Regions from separate parts of the Leptothrix cholodnii SP-6 genome, predicted to be linked through region 3. Evidence: predicted binding sites of a transcription regulator. Region 3 holds the regulator's gene; each other region holds the start of a gene.
What was found. The regulator FNR, encoded in region 3, switches genes on or off when oxygen is low (the NO sensors DNR and NnrR bind a similar motif). The targets are predictions, from matches to a motif close to TTGATNNNNATCAA.

Region 1: LCHO_RS10765 (2-oxoacid:acceptor oxidoreductase family protein) is a predicted target of FNR. The motif match lies at 2,060-2,073, and genes of this name have one in related genera.
Region 2: LCHO_RS23645 (chaperone NapD) is a predicted target of FNR. The motif match lies at 2,790-2,803, and genes of this name have one in related genera.
Region 4: LCHO_RS18405 (protocatechuate 4,5-dioxygenase subunit alpha) is a predicted target of FNR. The motif match lies at 1,232-1,245, and genes of this name have one in related genera.

Annotation. Positions count from the first base shown of each region.
Region 1 covers NC_010524.1:2,347,540-2,352,183, reverse strand. Annotated here, with positions in the region: gene porA (2-ketoisovalerate ferredoxin oxidoreductase subunit alpha) at 156-1,421, opposite strand; gene LCHO_RS10765 (2-oxoacid:acceptor oxidoreductase family protein) at 1,405-1,995, opposite strand; gene LCHO_RS10760 (putative Na+/H+ antiporter) at 2,119-3,369, opposite strand; gene LCHO_RS10755 (sodium:calcium antiporter) at 3,492-4,499, shown strand.
Region 2 covers NC_010524.1:1,427,726-1,432,369, reverse strand. Annotated here, with positions in the region: gene LCHO_RS24180 (sensor domain-containing protein) at 1-1,082, shown strand, start outside; gene nifE (nitrogenase iron-molybdenum cofactor biosynthesis protein NifE) at 1,086-2,537, opposite strand; gene LCHO_RS23645 (chaperone NapD) at 2,864-3,199, shown strand; gene napA (nitrate reductase catalytic subunit NapA) at 3,363-4,644, shown strand, end outside.
Region 3 covers NC_010524.1:3,054,774-3,059,417, reverse strand. Annotated here, with positions in the region: gene ccoP (cytochrome-c oxidase, cbb3-type subunit III) at 1-225, shown strand, start outside; gene ccoG (cytochrome c oxidase accessory protein CcoG) at 248-1,735, shown strand; gene LCHO_RS13875 (PI-PLC domain-containing protein) at 1,751-2,014, shown strand; gene LCHO_RS13870 (hypothetical protein) at 2,011-2,343, shown strand; gene fnr (fumarate/nitrate reduction transcriptional regulator Fnr) at 2,356-3,093, opposite strand; gene hemN (oxygen-independent coproporphyrinogen III oxidase) at 3,266-4,644, shown strand, end outside.
Region 4 covers NC_010524.1:4,131,983-4,136,626, forward strand. Annotated here, with positions in the region: gene LCHO_RS18395 (hypothetical protein) at 1-294, shown strand, start outside; gene LCHO_RS18400 (LysR family transcriptional regulator) at 286-1,209, opposite strand; gene LCHO_RS18405 (protocatechuate 4,5-dioxygenase subunit alpha) at 1,329-1,691, shown strand; gene LCHO_RS18410 (class III extradiol dioxygenase family protein) at 1,696-2,610, shown strand; gene LCHO_RS18415 (endonuclease/exonuclease/phosphatase family protein) at 2,746-3,822, shown strand; gene LCHO_RS18420 (AMP nucleosidase) at 3,869-4,644, shown strand, end outside.

The DNA.
Region 1 (4,644 bases), 710 kb from region 3:
CCACAGTGGTGGCACGAGCGGGACGGTGGGGTGGTGTGCGCAGCGAAGTCAAGGAGGAGAAGCGGACGCAGTCCGATTCGGGGGACATGAGCGGAGTACACCGCCCCGCCGTCCTGCTCCCGCTCAAGCGCATCGAAGGCTGCATGGACACCACCTCAGCTCACCTTCGACGCCACCGTGCCGACATCGCGCAGCAGGTTCTCCGCGATCGGCCCGCTGCGCCGCATCTGCGCCTCGCGCTCCAACTGCCGATTCACGATCCGCCAATCCAGATCCATGAACGTCAACGGCGCAAGCTTGTCGGCAATCGCCTCGCGCAGCGTGCGGTGCAGCGAGGCCTTGGTGATCGATCGCCCACCGAGCCCGGCCACCACGGTGTAGCCGTGCAGTTGCAGCCCAGAGAGCGCGAGCCGCACGTCGGTCGACACCACGCCGCCCAGGCCAACCGAGAAGCTCTTTTCCAGCACCACCACCCGCTGCGCACCTTGCAGTGCCGCACGCACCGCAACGAGCGGAAACGGCCGGAACGACTGGATGCCAAGCACGCCGATCTTCAGACCCTCGGCGCGCATCTCGTCTACGGTGTCCTTCAGCGTGCCGAGCACCGAACCGAGCGCGACCACGATGGTGTCGGCGTCTTCGGTGCGGTAGCCGCGCACCAGTCCGCCGGACATGCCATGGGAACGGCGACCGAACCGTTGCTCGAATTCATCGGCGATGCGCGGGATCACGTCCAGCGCCATCAGCTGCTTGGCGTGCGCGAGGTAACGCACCTCCATGAACGCTTCGGGCCCGACCATCGCGCCGATCGACACCGGCTCGGCCGGGTCGAGCACCTGGCGCGGTTCGTACGGAGGCAGGAAGGCGTCGACCGCGGCCTGATCGGGCATGTCGACGCGCTCATAGGCGTGCGTGAGGATGAAGCCGTCCATGCACACCATCACCGGCATCGAGAGTTCCTCGGCCAGCTTGAAGGCCTGGATGTGCAGGTCGAGCGCCTCCTGGTTGCTCTCGGCAAACAGCTGGATCCAGCCGCAGTCGCGCTGGCTCATGCTGTCGCTGTGGTCGTTCCAGATGTTGATCGGCGCGCCGATCGCCCGGTTGGCCACCGTCATCACGATCGGCAGCCCCAGGCCGCTGGCGTTGTAGACCGCCTCGGCCATGAACAGCAGGCCCTGGCTGGCGGTGGCGGTGTAGGTGCGTGCACCGGCGGCCGAACTGCCGATGGCCACGCTCATCGCCGCGAACTCGCTCTCGACGTTGATGAACTCGCAGGGTGCGAGCGAGCCGTCCTTCACCAGCTCGCCCAGGCCCTCGACGATGTGCGTCTGCGGCGAGATCGGATAGGCGCAGATCACCTCCGGGCGGCACAGCGCCACCGCCTGCGCCACCGCCTGCGAGCCTTCAATCTGCTTGAGCATGGGTCAGTTCCCGGAGTTGATGGCGCACGTAGTCGAAGGCCTCGGACGCGGCAGCCACGTTGGCGGCGGCCACCTTGCCGCTGAACTTGTCGCCGATCGCATGGGCCACGGCGTCGAGCGTGATCAGCCCCGACAACGCCGCGAAACCGCCCAGCAGCACGGCGTTGGGCAGCGGGCGGCCGAGGTGCTTTTGCGCGATCTCGCTGGCCGGCACGGTGATCAGGCGTTCATGGCGAAAGCGCGTGGCGATCTCGCCCAGGCCGAGTTCGTCGAAGCTGCGCCGGCTGTTGATCAGCACGTAGCCGTCGGCCTGCAGGCCCTGGAAGACGTCGACCTGGTGCAGCAGCGTCGGGTCCTGCACGATCAGCACGTCGGGCGCGAGGATGGGCTCGCGCAGGCGGATCTCGCGGTCGTCGATGCGGCAGAACGCCACCACCGGCGCGCCGGTGCGTTCGGAGCCGAAGCTCGGAAAGGCCTGCGCGTGGCGGTCCTGCTCGAAGGCGGCCACCGACAGCAACTCGGCCGCCGTCACCACGCCTTGCCCACCCCGCCCGTGGATGCGGATCTGCAGCATCGGGACCATCCTTTCGCCTTGGCTCGGATGGCGGCGATTCTTCGCCTGCGCAGGGGGCTGCGGCTTGACGTGGCTCAAGCCGGACGGGCTCGGTGCGCCCGGTTCAGGTCGACTCCGGGAAACTCAGGACAGCAGCAACGCGGCTGCGACCATCGTGGGCAACAGCGCGCCGGCCAACAGACCGCCGGCGCCGATGGACTGGTCCTCGAAGCCCTGCTTGAGCAGCGTCACGCCGGCCGGGTTGGGCGCGTTGGCGATCACGGTCAGGCCGCCGCCGGCCACCGCGCCGGCCACCAGCATGTACTTGGCCGGGTCGGACATGCCCTCGATCAGCGAGCCGAGGTAGGTCAGCGCCGCGTTGTCGGTGATCGCCGTCAGCCCGAGCGCGCCGAAGAACAGCGCGGTCGGTTCGAGGCTGGAGACGATCGGCTGCAGCCACCACTGCTGCATGCCACCCAGCACCACCAGCCCGGCCAGGAAGAAGCCGACCAGCAGCGCCTCTTTCAGGATCAGCGGGCTCTGGTAGCGCGCGTAGGCCTGCGTGAAGCCCAGGAACAGCAGGAACAGCCCCAGGAAGATCACCGGGTGATGCGCGAACACGACCACCGCGGCCAGAAACGCCAGGTGGATCGCGCTGACCGTCTTCGACGCGGGGTGGACCTGCGGCGGCGCGCTGTCGCCGTCAGCCGTGGCGAGGTGACGCCGCAGCAGCCAGGTGATCGCCGTGGCGTTGATCAGCACGGCGATGGCGGCCTTCCAGCCGAAGTGCCGTGCCATGAAGGCGCTGTCCCAGCCCCAGGTGCCGGCCACCATCAGCACCGGCGGCGCCGCGAACGAGGTCAGCGTGCCACCGATCGAGACGTTGACGAACAGCACGCCCAGCGCGCCGTATTTCAGCCACTCGGGCATGCCGGGGCGAAAGACCCGCGGCGCCAGCATCAGCGCGGCCAGCGTCATGGCCGCCGGCTCGGTGATGAACGAGCCGATCAGCGGCACCAGCGCGAGGCACAGCCACACCGTCATGACCGCGGTCTGCCCGGGTGCCCGGCGCGCGATGCCGGCAATCAGCGCCTGGATCGCCTGCAGCACCGGCCGCGAGGCCGCCACCACCATGATCACGAACACGAACAGCGGCTCGGTGTATTGCCGCGACTCGACGTAGGCGATCGCCCGCGGCCCGCCGTCCACCAAGGCCATCAGCGCGATCAGCACGAAGGCCCAGAAGCCGAACACGACCTCGATCTCGCCGAGCAGGTGAAACAGCCCGGCGTGCCGGGGATGCCGGTGCGCGAGCTGCTCGAAGAACTTGACCGAAAACGTGTGCAGCAGCGCGAGCCCGAAGACGACAGCGGAGATGAGTTCGATGTTTTGCATGGAGTCCGTGGTTGAGAACAGGGGCTGACCGTGATCCGCGGCAAACCTACCACAGGGTGAATCGGCTCGGCGGGCCGACAGGCTTCGATACTGCAAGCGTTCCCACCGATCGAAGGCCCGTCATGCATCCGGCCCTGTCCATCTGGATCCAGTTCAGCCTGTGTGCCGCGGTGATCGGCGTGGCGGGTTCGCGGTTGAGCCGCTACGGCGATGCGATCGCCAGCCACACCGGCCTGTCGCGCAACTGGATCGGCCTGGTCCTGGTGGCCACGGTCACGTCGCTGCCTGAACTGGTCACCGGCCTGAGCGCCGTGACCGTGGCCGATGCGCCCGACATCGCGGTCGGCGACGCGCTGGGCAGCTGCGTCTTCAATCTGGCCATCCTCGCGCTGGTCGACGTGTTCTACCGGCACGGTGCGATCTATGCGACTGCCAGCGCCACGCACGCCATGTCCGCGGGGCTGGGGGTGATCCTGTTGTCGGCGGTCAGCCTGGCCTTGGTGCTGAGCCAGCAGGGCAGCATGCCTGCGCTCGGTCATTTCAGCCTGGCCAGCGTGCTGATCGTGGCGATCTACCTCATCGGCATGCGCGCGCTCTACCTCACCGAGCAACGACGGGGCAACTCCGCCCCCGTCGAGACACCGACGGCGATGACGCTCAAGACGGCCCTGATGGGCTACGGCATCGCCTCGGCCGTGATCGTCGGCATGGGCATCTGGCTGCCGCTGATCGGTGTCGAACTGGCCCACCTGATGGGCTGGTCGAACTCCTTCGTCGGCACGCTTTTCGTGGCACTGGCCACCTCGGTGCCGGAACTCGCCACCACCTGGGGCGCGGTGCGCATCGGCGCCATCGACATGGCTTTCGGCAACCTGCTGGGCAGCAACCTGTTCGACGTGCTGATCCTGGCCGTCGATGATTTTGCGTATCTGAGCGGGCCGCTCTATCAGCATCTGTCGCCGCTGCACATCGTCTCTGCGCTGACCGCCTGCATGATGAACGGGGCGGTGATCGTGGCGCTGGTCTACCGGCCGGTCTCACGCGTGTGGCGTTCGGCCAGCTGGGCCAGTCTCGTGCTGCTGGCGCTGTATCTGTTCAATGCGGTGGTGCAGTACCTGCACGGACGCTGAACCCGGCCCGCCAAACGGCTGCAGTGCCAAACCGATCGGCAACCGCATCCCTCGACCCGGTGTCCGACCCGGGCAGCGGCTTGCTCGTCGCGATGTCCGTCATCGCGGGCGTCGATTCCAAGATCGGCCTCTACGCCTCGTTCAG
Region 2 (4,644 bases), 1.6 Mb from region 3:
GCGACTCCGACACCATCGCCCGGCTCGGCGGCGACGAGTTCATCGTGCTGCTGGAGCACGTCGAGACCAGCGCCGGCGTGGAGCTGGCGGCGCGGCGCATCCTGGATGCGTTCCGCGATCCGTTCCAGCTCGAGGAACACCGCCTGTCGGTGGGCGCGAGCGTGGGCATCAGCCTGTTCCCCGACCATGCGTCGGACATCACCAGCCTGTTCAAGTACGCCGACCTCGCGCTGTACCAGGCCAAGGCGGCCGGCCGTGGCGACTTCCGCTTCTTCGAGCCGCGTTTCAACGACGCCGCGAAAGACCGCATGCGGCTGGAGCGGGAGCTGCGCCAGGCCCTCGAGCGCAACCAGCTGAGCCTGCAATACCAGCCGGTCTTCGCCCTGCCCGACGGACGGCTCGCAGGCGCCGAGGCGCTGCTGCGCTGGACGCATCCGGCGCTGGGCTCGGTCTCGCCCGCCACCTTCATCCCCATCGCCGAGGACAGCGGTCTGATCGTGCCCATCGGCGCCTGGGTGCTCGAACAGGCCTGTCGCCAGGCGCGCCAGTGGCTCGACGCCGGGCTGGATCCGGGCGTGATCGCCGTCAACCTGTCGGGCATGCAGATCCAGCGCAACGACCTGGTCGACACGGTGAGCTCGGTGCTGGCGCGCACCGGCCTGCCGGCGTGCCACCTGGAGCTCGAGATCAGCGAGTCCTACATCACGCGCCATGCCGAGTCGGATCTGCAGCGGCTCGGGCAGCTGCGCGCGCTCGGCGTCTCGATGGCGATCGACGACTTCGGCACCGGCCAGACCTCGCTCGGCCACCTGCGGCGCCTGCCGGTCAGCAAGCTGAAGATCGACCGATCCTTCATGGCCGACATCGAGCACGATGCGGCCGCCGCAGCCGTGACGCGCGCCATCATCGGCCTGGGCCATGGCCTCGGGCTCACCGTCGTGGCCGAAGGCGTCGAGAGCGCGGCCCAGGAAAGCGCCCTCGTCGCGCAGCACTGCGACCTGGTGCAAGGCTTCCGCTACGCCAGGCCGCTCGACGCGCCGGTGTTCGCCGCGCTGTGTGCCCGCCCGCAGCCCCTGCGGTGACGCTCAGGCCGGTGCCGCCTCGGCCGCCAGCTGCGCGGCGTCCTGCTCGACCAGCAGCGGGTCGACCGCCTCCCACGGCGCGGGTGTGCGCACCTGCGCCCACATCGGGTTGAAGAGCGCCTTGTCGATCTCCGCGATCATCGTCACCATGCCTTCGTAGCCGGCAAAGGCGTGGTGGCGTTCCTGGTTGATGTCCATCCAGGGCATGCGCGCCTTCAGCGCGACGAACTGGCTGCGGCCGCCGCTCAACATGATGTCGGCCTTCGCGTCGCGCAGCATCGCGTACATCTGGCGCGGCGTCATGTCGTCGATCATGTGGGCGTCGGCATCGTCGCCCATGATGTCCTTGAGCTTGCGCTTGTCTTCCTGGGTCGATTTCTTGACGCTGGTGCCGACCACTTCGAGGCCGGCTTCCTGCAGCGCCGAGACCACGCTCCAGCTCTTGACGCCGCCGGTGATCAGCAGCACCTTCTTGCCCGCGAGCCGCTGCTTGTAGGCGCGGATGCGCTCGAAGGCACGCGCTTCCTCGACCGCGATCAGCGCCTCGGTGCGGTCCTTCAGATCACTCGGTGCGCCGGTCTGAACCAGCAGCCGGGCGATCTCGCGCAGCGTGGTGCTCATGTCGCTGATGCCGTAGAACGAGCCTTCGAAATACGGGATGCCCCAGCGCTGCGCCATCTTGGTGGCGATGTTGATCATCGACTTGGAGCACACCATCATGTTGGCGCGGGCACGGTGCGCGGAGGCCACCTCGGCGTAGCGGCCATCGCCCGAGATGCAGCTGAGGATGCGCACGCCCAAGGCGTCGAGCAGCGGCTTGACCTGCCAGAGTTCGCCGCTCAGGTTGTACTCGCCGATGATGTTGATGTCGTACGGCGTGGTGACTTCGGGCTCGATGGTGCCGACCACGTGGTCGAGCAGCGCCTCGGCGCCGAGCTTGTTGCCCAGGTTCTTCGGGCCGGCGAAACCGGGTGCGTTGACGGGGATCACCGGCTTGCCGAACTTCTCGGTGGCGCGCTTGCAGACCGCCTCGATGTCGTCGCCGATCAGGCCGGTCACACACGTCTGGTAGACGAAGATCGCCGGCGGATTCACCTTCTCGATGATCTCGCGGATGGCCTTGAACAGGCGCTTCTCGGCGCCGTAGATGACGTCGAGTTCGTTGATGTCGGTGGTGAAGCCGGTGCGGTAGGTGGTCGCACCCGACGACGCGCTGTGGCGGTTGTCCCAGCTGTTGCCCTCGCAGGCGATCGGGCCGTGCACCAGGTGCGCCACGTCGACGATCGGCTGCAGCGCGATCTTGGCGCCGTCGAAGGCGCAGCCGCCCGCCGCGGCGCCGGGCGTGAGCTGCTTGGTGCAGCCCTTCTTGCGTTCCTTCTCGCTCTTGGCCTGGTTCTTGTCGCAACCGGGCTCGTCGAACACTTCGGCGATCTTGGCTTTGAGGGATGCGGACATGCGGGTTTCCTGGCTGGGCAACGGGTCGAACCGGCGGTTCGAGCGAGCTGTTGCAGCTTCGATGCCAGGCCGGAAAGCCCCGCCACATCAAGCACTTGCCTCGACAAGAGGCGATCGCACCTTGCACGGCAACCGCACCGCCGAGGCATTTGGCGGCTTTGCGACAAATGCGCGGCCGGCGCGAACAACCCCACCGACGTCAACCCGGATGGCATGCCACGGCGGATGGGAATAACCTGCACCGGTGGTTTGTTGATCCCCGTCAAATCGACCCGGGCGATCAGCTGACACAGTCGAACCTGTCGAACTTGACCGAAATCACGAACATGAGCATCCTTGGCGCCATCATCCGCACCCGCATCGGCAACGTCGCCGATGTCGCGCAGCAGTTGCAAGGCTGCGCGGGTGTCGATCTGGCGCTGAACCCCGGCGATGGCCGGCTCGTGATCGTGCTCGAAGACTGCGAAGTCGACGGCCTCGTCAAGACCGCTGCCGAACAGCTGGCGGCGATCGCGTTGTGGCCCGACGTGCTCAACACATCGCTGGTCTACGAATACTCCGGCCCCGATTCGCCCGCGCCCGCAGGGGCAGAAGGCGTCGACTTCAAGGCCTGGCGTCGCAGCCTGGCCGAGATCGCCGGCCAGCCGGCCGGCCCGACCTGATCCGATCCGAACCGATGGCGCGCAGGTCCGCGCGCCGACTTGAACTGGTTCAAGGACAGCAATGACGCTGTGGGTCAGCATGCGTGCTGACCGTCTGAACCCGATCCCAGACTCACACCCACCCAGCCCGCGTGCGCATGTGCCACGCGGCGGAGACGCCATCATGCAATCGAATCGCCGTGACTTTCTGAAGGCCCAGGCCCTGGCCGCGAGCGCTGCTGCCGCAGGCATCCCGATCGTGGTCGAAGCCGCCAACGGCACCGCCGCGCCCAAGACCGCCGCCGACGTGGCCGTGCGCTGGGACAAGGCGCCGTGCCGCTTCTGCGGCACCGGCTGCGCGGTGATGGTGGGCGTGCAGGAAGGCAAGGTCGTGGCGACGCAGGGCGACCCCGAGGCGCCGGTCAACCGCGGCCTCAACTGCATCAAGGGCTACTTCCTGTCCAAGATCATGTACGGCCGCGACCGCCTGCAGACCCCGCTGCTGCGCAAGAAGAACGGCGTCTACGACAAGGAAGGCGACTTCGTGCCGGTGAGCTGGGACGAGGCCTTCGACATCATGGCAGCCAAGTGGAAAGAGACGCTCAAGACCGACGGCCCGACCGGCATCGGCATGTTCGGCTCGGGCCAGTGGACGGTCTGGGAAGGCTACGCCGCCGCCAAGCTGTGGAAGGCGGGCTTCCGCTCCAACAACCTCGACCCGAACGCGCGCCACTGCATGGCCAGCGCGGTGACCGGCTTCATGCGCACCTTCGGCATCGACGAGCCGATGGGCTGCTACGACGACATCGAGCAGTCCGACGCCTTCGTGCTGTGGGGCAGCAACATGGCCGAGATGCACCCGATCCTGTGGAGCCGCATCACCGACCGGCGCCTGAGCAACCCGCACGTCAAGGTGGCGGTGCTGTCGACCTATGAACACCGCAGCTTCGACCTGGCCGACCAGGCCATGATCTTCAAGCCGCAGACCGACCTGGCGATCCTGAACTACATCGCCAACTACATCATCACGAACAAGAAGGTCAACACCGAGTTCGTCAAGAAGAACATCAACTTCAAGAAGGGCGCCACCGATATCGGCTACGGCCTGCGCCCCGGGCACGCGCTCGAGAAGGACGCCACCTCCAACGGCTACCCCGGCGCCGACGGCAAGCCCAAGGGCAACCCGAACGACAGCACGCCGATCTCGTTCGACGAGTACGCCAAGTTCGTCTCCGAATACACCGCCGAGAAGGTCAGCGAGATCTCCGGCGTGACGGTCGAGCAGCTCAAGGCGCTGGCCGAGCTGTACGCCGACCCGAAGGTCAAGGTGGTGTCGTACTGGACGATGGGCTTCAACCAGCACACGCGTGGCACCTGGGCCAACAACATGGTCTACAACATCCACCTGCTGACCGGCAAGATCAGCCAGCCGGGCAACGGCCCGTTCTCGCTGACCGGCCAGCCCA
Region 3 (4,644 bases):
GGCAAGGGAACCCAGGCACTGGGTGCCCCCAACCTGACCGACAAGATCTGGCTGCACGGCTGGGGCGAAGAAGCGGTCATCGCCATCATCAACAACGGCAAGTCGAACATGATGCCGCAGCATGCATCGCGTCTGACGCCGGAGCAGATCAAGGTGCTGGCGGGTTATGTCTGGAGCCTGTCGCGCAAGCCGGCAGCACAGACCGCGCTGAACACGGTGCAATGAAGTGAGCGACAGGGCAGCAGTGATGGAAGACAGCAGTAACGCGGCCTCGCCGCTGCCCTCCGCGCCTGCGGCCGGCCCGGCGCCGGCTTCGGGTTCCGCCGCAAATGCAGCGGCCAAGACGGTTTCTCTCTACGAGAAAACCAAGAAGATCTATCCCAAGGCCGTCAGCGGCCTGTTCATCCGCTGGCGCTGGATCCTGGTCTGGGTCACGCAGATCGTCTTCTACGGTCTGCCCTGGCTGACATGGAACGACCGCCAGGCGGTGCTGTTCGACCTCGGTTCGCGCCGTTTCTACATCTTCGACCTGGTTCTCTATCCGCAGGACTTCATCTACCTGACGGCGATCCTGATCATCTCGGCCTACGCGCTGTTCCTGTTCACCGCGGTGGCCGGGCGGCTGTGGTGCGGCTATGCCTGTCCGCAGACCGTCTACACCGAGATCTTCCTGTGGTTCGAGCATCGTTTCGAGGGTGATCGGGCCAAGCGCATGAAGCTCGATGCCGGCCCCTGGACCGCCGACAAGTGGTTGCGCAAGTCCGGCAAGCAGCTCGCGTGGATCCTTTTTTCGCTCTGGACCGGCTTCACCCTGGTGGGCTACTTCACCCCCATCCACACGCTGACCGCCGAGGCCATGACGCTCGGATTCGGTCCGTGGGAATGGTTCTGGGTGCTGTTCTACGGCTTTGCCACCTATGGCAATGCCGGCTACATGCGCGAGCAGGTGTGCAAGTACATGTGCCCCTACGCGCGCTTCCAGAGCGCGATGTTCGACAAGGACACGCTCATCATCACCTACGACGCCGAGCGCGGCGAGCCGCGTGGTTCACGCAGCAAGAAGGCCGACCCGACCGCGCTGGGCCTGGGCGCCTGTGTCGACTGCAACCTGTGCGTGCAGGTCTGTCCGACCGGCATCGACATCCGCAAGGGCCTGCAGTACGAGTGCATCGGCTGCGCCGCCTGCATCGACGTCTGCGACAGCGTGATGGACAAGATGGGCTATGCCCGCGGCCTGGTGCGCTACACCACGCAGAACGGCCTCGACGGACGCTGGACGCGCGCCCAGATGTGGCGGCGTGCGCTGCGACCGCGTGTCCTGATCTACACCGTGATCCTGATCGTGATCGTGGTCGCCCTGGGCGTGAGCATCGCGATGCGATCGCCGTTCAAGGTCGACGTGGTGCGTGACCGCGCGTCATTGGCGCGCATCGTCGACGACGGCGTGATCGAGAACGTCTACCGCCTGCAGATCATGAACGCCACCGAAACGACGCAGTCCTACCGCGTCGCCGTCGAGGGCTTGCCGGGGTTGAGCCTGCCCGTGACGGCGCCGGTGCAGGTGGCAAGCGCCGAGGCGCGCTGGATCACCGTGGCCGTGCAGTTGCCGCCCGAGTCCGCCAGCCGTGCCGGCAGCGGGGCGCACACCATCCATTTCGACATCCAGCGCGTGGAGTCCGGCGGCGCTGCGCCGGCGACGCTGCGCGAGAAGTCGACCTTCGTGATTCCACGTTGACAAGCAGGAGCAGCCATGTCGATTGCAGTACAAGCCCCCGGTCCAGCCACCTTGCCGTGGTGGCGTGAGCGCATGTTGTGGCTGGTGCTCGGTGGCCCGCTGGTGGTGATCATGGCCAGTTTCGTGACCCTGGCGCTGGCGTTGAGTCATCCGGACCCGGTGCTGAGCACGGCGCAGTCCGCACGCACCGAATCGGCCGGCGCGACCGGATCGGCGATCGACCCTTCGCGCCTGCCTGCTCAGCAGGCTCGCAACCATGCGGCCACGGGCGGCAAATGAAAGCCGAACTGCGCAACGACCCCGACATCGAGGACCTGGCGCCCGACTACGAAGCGTCCACGACCTTCCCGATGTCGAATTGGGCCAAGCGGCTGTCGGTCGTCTGGTGGCCGGCCTTCCTGTTGGCGGGCGTGACCGAGATGCTGGTGTTCGCCTTCGTCGACCCGGAAGATCTGCGCTGGCTCGGCGGCGCGCCGGTCGACCTCGACCGCACGGCGGTCTACACGGCGGCCTTCTTCGCGTTCTGGGTGCTGATCGGCATCGCCTCCAGCCTCACGCAACTGCTGATGCGTGAGTCGAACGACCTGAACCGGCGTCGTTATCCCTGAGCCTGCAGATCTTCAGCAGCCGGCGCCGTTGACCACGCGCTGCAGGGCGTCCTGGTCGATGATGCGGATGTCGCGCTGCTTGACCTCGAGATAGCCCTCGTCCTGGAACTTCGAGAAGGTGCGGCTGACGGTCTCGAGCTTGAGGCCCAGGTAGCTGCCGATCTCCTCGCGCGTCATGCGCAGCACCAGCGCCGAGGCCGAGAAACCACGCGCCTGCAGGCGCTGCGTCAGGTTCAGCAGGAAGGCTGCCAGGCGCTCCTCGGCACGCATGCTGCCGAGCAGCAGCATCACGCCGTGGTCGCGCACGATCTCGCGGCTCATGATCTTGTGGAACTGGTGCTGCAGCAGCGTGAACTCGCGCGACAGGCTCTCGAGCTGGCCGTACGGGATCAGGCAGACCTGCGAATCCTCGAGCGCCACCGCATCACACGAGTGGCGGTCGTTGCTGATGCCGTCCAGGCCGATCAGCTCGCCGGCCATCTGGAAGCCGGTGACCTGCTCGCGGCCGTCGGTGGCCGACACCACGGTCTTGAAGAAGCCGGTGCGCACGGCATAGAGCGCCGCGAACGCGTCGCCGGAATGGAACAGGCTCTCGCCGCGCTTGACGCTGCGGCGCGTGCTCACCATGTTGTCGAGCGAAGACATCTCGTCGTCTGACAGGCCCACTGGCAGGCACAGTTCGCGCAGATTGCAGGCCGAGCAGGCCACTTTGAGCGCGTTGAGCTGGGAGGAGGCGGCAGTGTCTTGCATGATTTGGTTGATCCTGGGAAGGAATGGCCGACACCTTACCAGCATGCACCGGCAAAGTGCCTCTGTGGTCATGGCGAAGTGAGGGTCGACTCAGGGAATTCTTGAATAGCGCGGACGCATGGTGCTTGAGCCATGTCAAGGTACAGCGCCACCGGCACGGCACAGTGCGCACATGCACACGACGATCTCCGCAGGCACGCAGCCCCAATCCGCGACCACGATCAACGCCGACGTGGCCGCCACGGACCACCAGCCGGTTCTGAGCGAGGAACTGCTGCGCCGCATGGACGGCCCCGGGCCACGCTACACCTCCTACCCCACGGCGGATCGTTTCGTCGAGGCCTACACCGCCGATCACTACCGCCAGGCACTGTCCCAGCGCAGCATCGGTGCGGTGGGCGGCGCAGGTGGGCCGCTGTCGGTCTACGTGCACGTGCCGTTCTGCGAATCGGTCTGCTATTACTGCGCCTGCAACAAGATCGTCACCCGCGACCACGGCCGCTCGACCGCCTACATCGACGCGCTGGCGCGCGAGCTGGAACTGGTCACGCAGACGCTCGGCCGGGGCCAGCGCGTCTCGCAACTGCATTTCGGCGGCGGCACGCCCACCTTCCTGAGCGATGCCGAACTCGACCGCCTGATGGGCGAGTTGCGCCGGCATTTCCACATCGAGCCGCATGGCGAATATTCGATCGAGATCGACCCGCGCACCGTCAGCCGCGAGCGCCTGGCTCACCTCAAGGAGCTCGGCTTCAACCGGGTCTCGTTCGGCGTGCAGGATTTCGACGCCGACGTGCAGAAGGCGGTGCACCGCGTCCAGCCTTTCGAGCAGGTCGAGGCGCTGATGAAGGATGCGCGCGAGCTCGGCTTCCATTCGATCAACGTCGACCTCATCTACGGCCTGCCCAAGCAGACGCCCGAGAGCTTCGCGCGCACCGTGCGCCAGGTCGCCGGACTGCGGCCCGACCGCATCGCGATGTACGGCTACGCCCACCTGCCGCAGCGCTTCAAGCCGCAGCGTCGCATCGTCACCGAAGAGCTGCCGCGTGGCAGCGACCGCATCGGCATGCTGTCGCAGGCCATCAGCGGCTTCATCAGCCACGGCTACCAGTACATCGGCATGGATCACTTCGCGCTGCCCGAGGACGGCCTGGCGCAGGCCAAGCGGCAAGGGCGGCTGCACCGCAACTTCCAGGGCTACAGCACGCAGGCCGACTGCGACCTGATCGCGCTGGGCGTGTCGGCCATCGGCCGCATCGGCGCCACCTACAGCCAGAACGCCAAGACGCTCGACGACTACTACGACTCGCTCAACCGCGGCGAGCTGCCGGTGGTGCGCGGCCTGGCCCTGACGCGCGACGACCTGGTGCGCCGCGCCGTCATCATGTCCATCATGTGCCACGGCCGGCTGAGCTACGAGTCGGTCGCCCTGGCACACTTGATCGACGTGAAAACCTACTTTGCCACCGAACTCGAAGCCCTGGTCGACCTGGCCGACCAAGGCCTGCTGACGCTCGACCCGGATGGCTTCGAACTCACCCCGCTGGGCTG
Region 4 (4,644 bases), 1.1 Mb from region 3:
CCGACGACTTTGAACACCTGGCTCAAGACCGAACAAAAGACCAACTGGCACCTGCTGACCGTCGTCCCCAGCGGTGCCCACGTCAATTGCTCGGGCGGCATCTGCAACCTGAAGACCAACGTGATGCTGGAAATCCGCGCCCCGTATTCGATGAGCAGACGCTGGGCGGTGGAGTTGACCGAATCGGCAATGACATCCGACCTGTCGATGTCCACCCAGGGTGCGTCGAACCACTACGCGCGGGAAATGGTCAAGGCGCTGCTCGCCGACGTGCGCGGCCCGAAATCACCCTGACAGCGCCGGCACGCCGGCCAGCACCTGCGCCGCCACCGCCTCCAGTTCGCCGCGCAGCCAGCGCTGCACCGGGTCGTCCTGGTGACGGCGGTGCCAGAGCATGTACATCGGCATCTCGGGGGCGTCGAGCGGCAGGGCGCACGTGGCCAGGCCGCGCAGAAGTTCGATGCCCAGCAGGCTCGGCAGCGTAGCCAGCAGCGCGCTGCCACGCACGAACGGCGCGATGCCCGAGAAGCCCGGCACGGTGACGACGATGCGCCGCGCCACGCCCTGGGCGGCGAGCCACTGGTCGATGTCGAGCGTGCGGCGGTCCTCGTAGAGCACGCTGACGTGTTCGGCGGCCTGGTAGGCGGCCAGATCGGCCGGCGCCGTGCGCTGGTCGGCGTCGTAGAAGACCTGGTAGCGATCGGCGAACAGGCGTTTCTGCAGCACGTCGGTGCTGTCGGGCGGGCGCGGCGAGATGACGAGCTGGCACTGTTCGTCACGCAGCAGCTCCAGGCTCGGCACGCGTGACGGGATCACCCGCAGCGTGAGGCCGGGTGCCTGCGCACGCAGGCGGCGCAGCAGCGCGGGCAGCAGCAGGTGGCACTGCAGGTCGTTGGCGGCGAGGGTGACGGTGCCGTGCAGCTGCGCCGGGTCGAAGTGATCCGGCGCCACGAACCGCTGCAGGCCGTCGAGCAGCTCACGCGCCTGCGCGGCCAGCGCGCGGGCCCGCTCGGTGGGCCGGATGCCGCGCCCGGCCTTGACGAACAGGGCGTCGCCGACGATGCCGCGCAGCCGCTCCAGGCCGTGGCTGACGGCCGATTGCGTCACGCCCAGGCGCTGCGCGGCGGCCGTCACCGAGCCTTCTTCGTAGACCGCCAGCAGCAGGTTCAGCAGCCGGCCGTCGAGGTCCAAATGATCGACTTCACTCATGGTTGGCATGAGTATCGGTGCGTTGATCCAGATCAGGCCTGCCGGAATACTCGCCTTCATCCTACGCAGCTGCACGCGACTTCCCGCAACCCCGAACCCCCGGCATCTGGAGACAAGCCATGAGCACCCCACTGCGCGAAAGCGGCCACATCGACATACCCGGCACGATCATCTTCGACGGCGCACAGGCCATGAAAGGCTATGCACTCAACAAGATGTGCTTCTCGTTCAACGACGCCGCCAACCGCACCGCCTTCCTGGCCGACGAAGACGGCTACTGCGCCCGCTACGGCCTCAACGGACAGCAGCGCGAGGCGATCCGCAACCGCAACGTGCTGCAGCTGCTGGCCGCCGGCGGCAACGCCTACTACCTGGCCAAGTTCGCGGGCATCTTCGGCCTCGACATGCAGGACATCGGCGCCCAGCAGACGGGCATGACCAAAGACGAATTCAAGGCCAGGTTGCTGGCCGCAAGGGGCTGAGACCATGGCCGACATCATCGGTGGCGTCGTCACCTCCCACGTTCCCGCGATCGGCCGCGCCATCGCCAAGAATCTCCAGGCCGATCCGTACTGGGCGCCGTTCTTCGAGGGCTACGCGCCGCTGCACCGCTGGATCGAGAAGTCCAAGCCCGACGTCGTGGTGGTGATCTACAACGACCACGGCCTGAACTTCTTCCTCGACAAGATGCCCACCTTCGCGGTCGGCGCCGCGCCCTCGTACACCAACTCCGACGAAGGCTGGGGCATCCCGGCGGTGCCGGCGTTCACCGGCCAGCAGGCGCTGTCGTGGCACATCATCAACGCGCTGATCGATGAAGAGTTCGACCTGACGACCTGCCAGGAGATGCTGGTCGACCATGCCTTCACGCTGCCGATGGCGCTGTGCTGGCCGGATCAGGCCACCGCCGAGCCGCCTCAAGGTGGCCTGCTCCCCTCGGGGGGCGGTCGCGAACAGCGGCCTGGGGGCGCCGATCGCTGGCCGGTGAAGGTGGTGCCGGTGTGCATCAACACGGCGCAGTTCCCGATGCCGTCGGCGGCGCGCTGCTACAAGCTGGGCGAGGCGATCGGCCGCGCCATCCGCAGCTGGAACAGCGACGAGCGCGTGATGGTGATGGGCACCGGCGGCCTGTCGCACCAGCTCGACGGCGAACGCGCCGGCTTCATCAACCGCGAGTTCGACCAGCAGTTCATGCAGAGCATGATCGACGACCCGAAGTGGGCGACGCAGTATTCGATCCCGCAGCTGGTCGAGAAGACCGGCACCCAGGGCGTCGAGCTGGTGATGTGGCTGGCCGCGCGCGGCGCGCTCGGCGAGCAGGTGAAGGAAGTGACGCGCAACTATCACATCCCGATCTCGAACACCGCCGCCGGGCTGATGGTGCTGGAGACGCAGGGCTGAGCCCGGGCTGCGGCCGGGGCGTGCAGTAGTTGACCGCGCCCCGCCGTGCGGGGCAGCTGAACGGCAGGGGCTTGGGGCCTTCGTGTAGGCTGCACGGCAATATGTCGCACCGGGCACTTCCGGCCCGGTGCCGTCTTGTCGGAGGTTCGCATCGCTGCCCGTCCATCCACCGTCCTGCAATCGCTCGGGCGGTTTCTCATCACCGTTTTCCTGCTCTGCGCGCTGGGGCTGGCGCTGACCGTGCGGCCCGGCACCGGCGACGCCTGGTGGATCGAGCTGCTGCGCTACGCGCCCTATCCGATCTACCTGGTGCCGACGCTGCTCGGGCTGCTGCTGTCGCTGACGCTGGGCTGGTTCTGGCGGATCATGGCGCTGGCCGGCGTGGCGCTGATCGCCATCCCGGTGATGGGCCTGGCCCACGGCACGCCCCAGACCGGCAGCGGCCACCTGCGGGTGATGACCTACAACATCAAGTCCTATCGGGCCGACGAGAAGCCCGGGGGTTATGCGCTGATCGCCGAGGAGGTGCTGCGCCACAACCCCGACGTGATCGTGATGCAGGACGCCAACCGCCTGACCGACGGCCATGCGCCGATGCCCGAGGCGATGAAGCGCGTGTTCGCGCCGCATCAGGTCTACATGCGCGGCCAGTACGTCGTCGCCAGCCGCCACCCGCTGCGCGGCTGCCGCGTCAATCCCTTGCCGGAGGCCGAGCACAACGCCCGCTACGTGCGCTGCACGGTGCGCGTGGGCACGCAGGCGGTCGACCTGGTGACGGTGCATTTCATCTCGCCGCGCGACGGGCTGAATGCCGCCCGCCACGAGCGCCTGGACGGCGTCGACGAGTGGAAGCAGAACTTCGCGGTGCGCCTGAAGCAGGCCCGCCAGCTCGTGCGCGACCTCACCGAAACGCCGCTGCTCGACAGCCGCGGCATGGCCCAGCCGCTGATCGTGGCCGGCGATCTCAACGCGCCCGAATCGTCGCCGGTGGTGCAGAGCCTGCTGGCGCTGGGCCTGCGCGATGCCTGGTCGAGCGCGGCCATCGGCTACGGCTACACCCACGGCCATTCGCTGCGGCCCAACATCGACCTGCTGCGCATCGATCACATCCTCGTGAGCCCGCAGGTGGGCGTGGAGCGCACCTTCGTCGGCGGCACCGAGGGCTCGGAACACCGGCCGGTGATCACCGACCTCTGGCTGTCGAGAATCTAGGCGCGCGGCGACGCCCAAACCGAAACGCTGCGGTGACAATGAACGCATGACGCGCACCCTCATCACCACCCAGTCCTACACCGACGCGAGCGCCGCGCTGGCGCACGCCAAGGCGATCTACGACAGCGGCATCGCCCACTTGCGCCGGGCTCTGAAAGAGTTCGTCGGCGGCAACGACTTCAGCGAGCGGGTGCGCGCCTGCTACCCCTTCGTGCGGGTCAAGATCGACACCGTCGCACGCGCCGACTCGCGCCTGGCCTACGGTTTCGTGGCCGGGCCGGGGGTCTACGAGACCACGCTGACGCGGCCGGACCTGTTCCGCCACTACTACCGCGAGCAGTTCGAGCTGCTGCTCAAGAACCACGGCGTCTGCCTCGAGGTGGGCCTGTCGAGCCAGCCGATCCCGGTGCATTTCAGCTTTGCCGAACACGACCACATCGAAGGCGCGATGCCGCCCGAGCGTCGCCAGCTGATGCGCGACCTGTTCGACCTGCCCGACCTGGCGGCGATGGACGACGGCATCGCCAACGGCAGCGACGACCCGAAACCCGGCCACGACGGCGTCGTGCGCCATCCGCTGTCGCTGTTCACCGCGCCGCGCGTGGACTACTCGCTGCACCGCCTGCGCCACTACACCGGCACCGCGCCCGAGCACTTCCAGAACTACGTGCTGTTCACGAACTACCAGTTCTACATCGACGAGTTCGTGCGGCTGGGCCATGAGCTGATGGCCGACGAGGCGAGCGAATACGTTGCCTTCGTCGAGCCCGGCAACGTGCTGACGCGCCGCGCCGGCCTGGCACCCGAACCCGGCGACCAGCT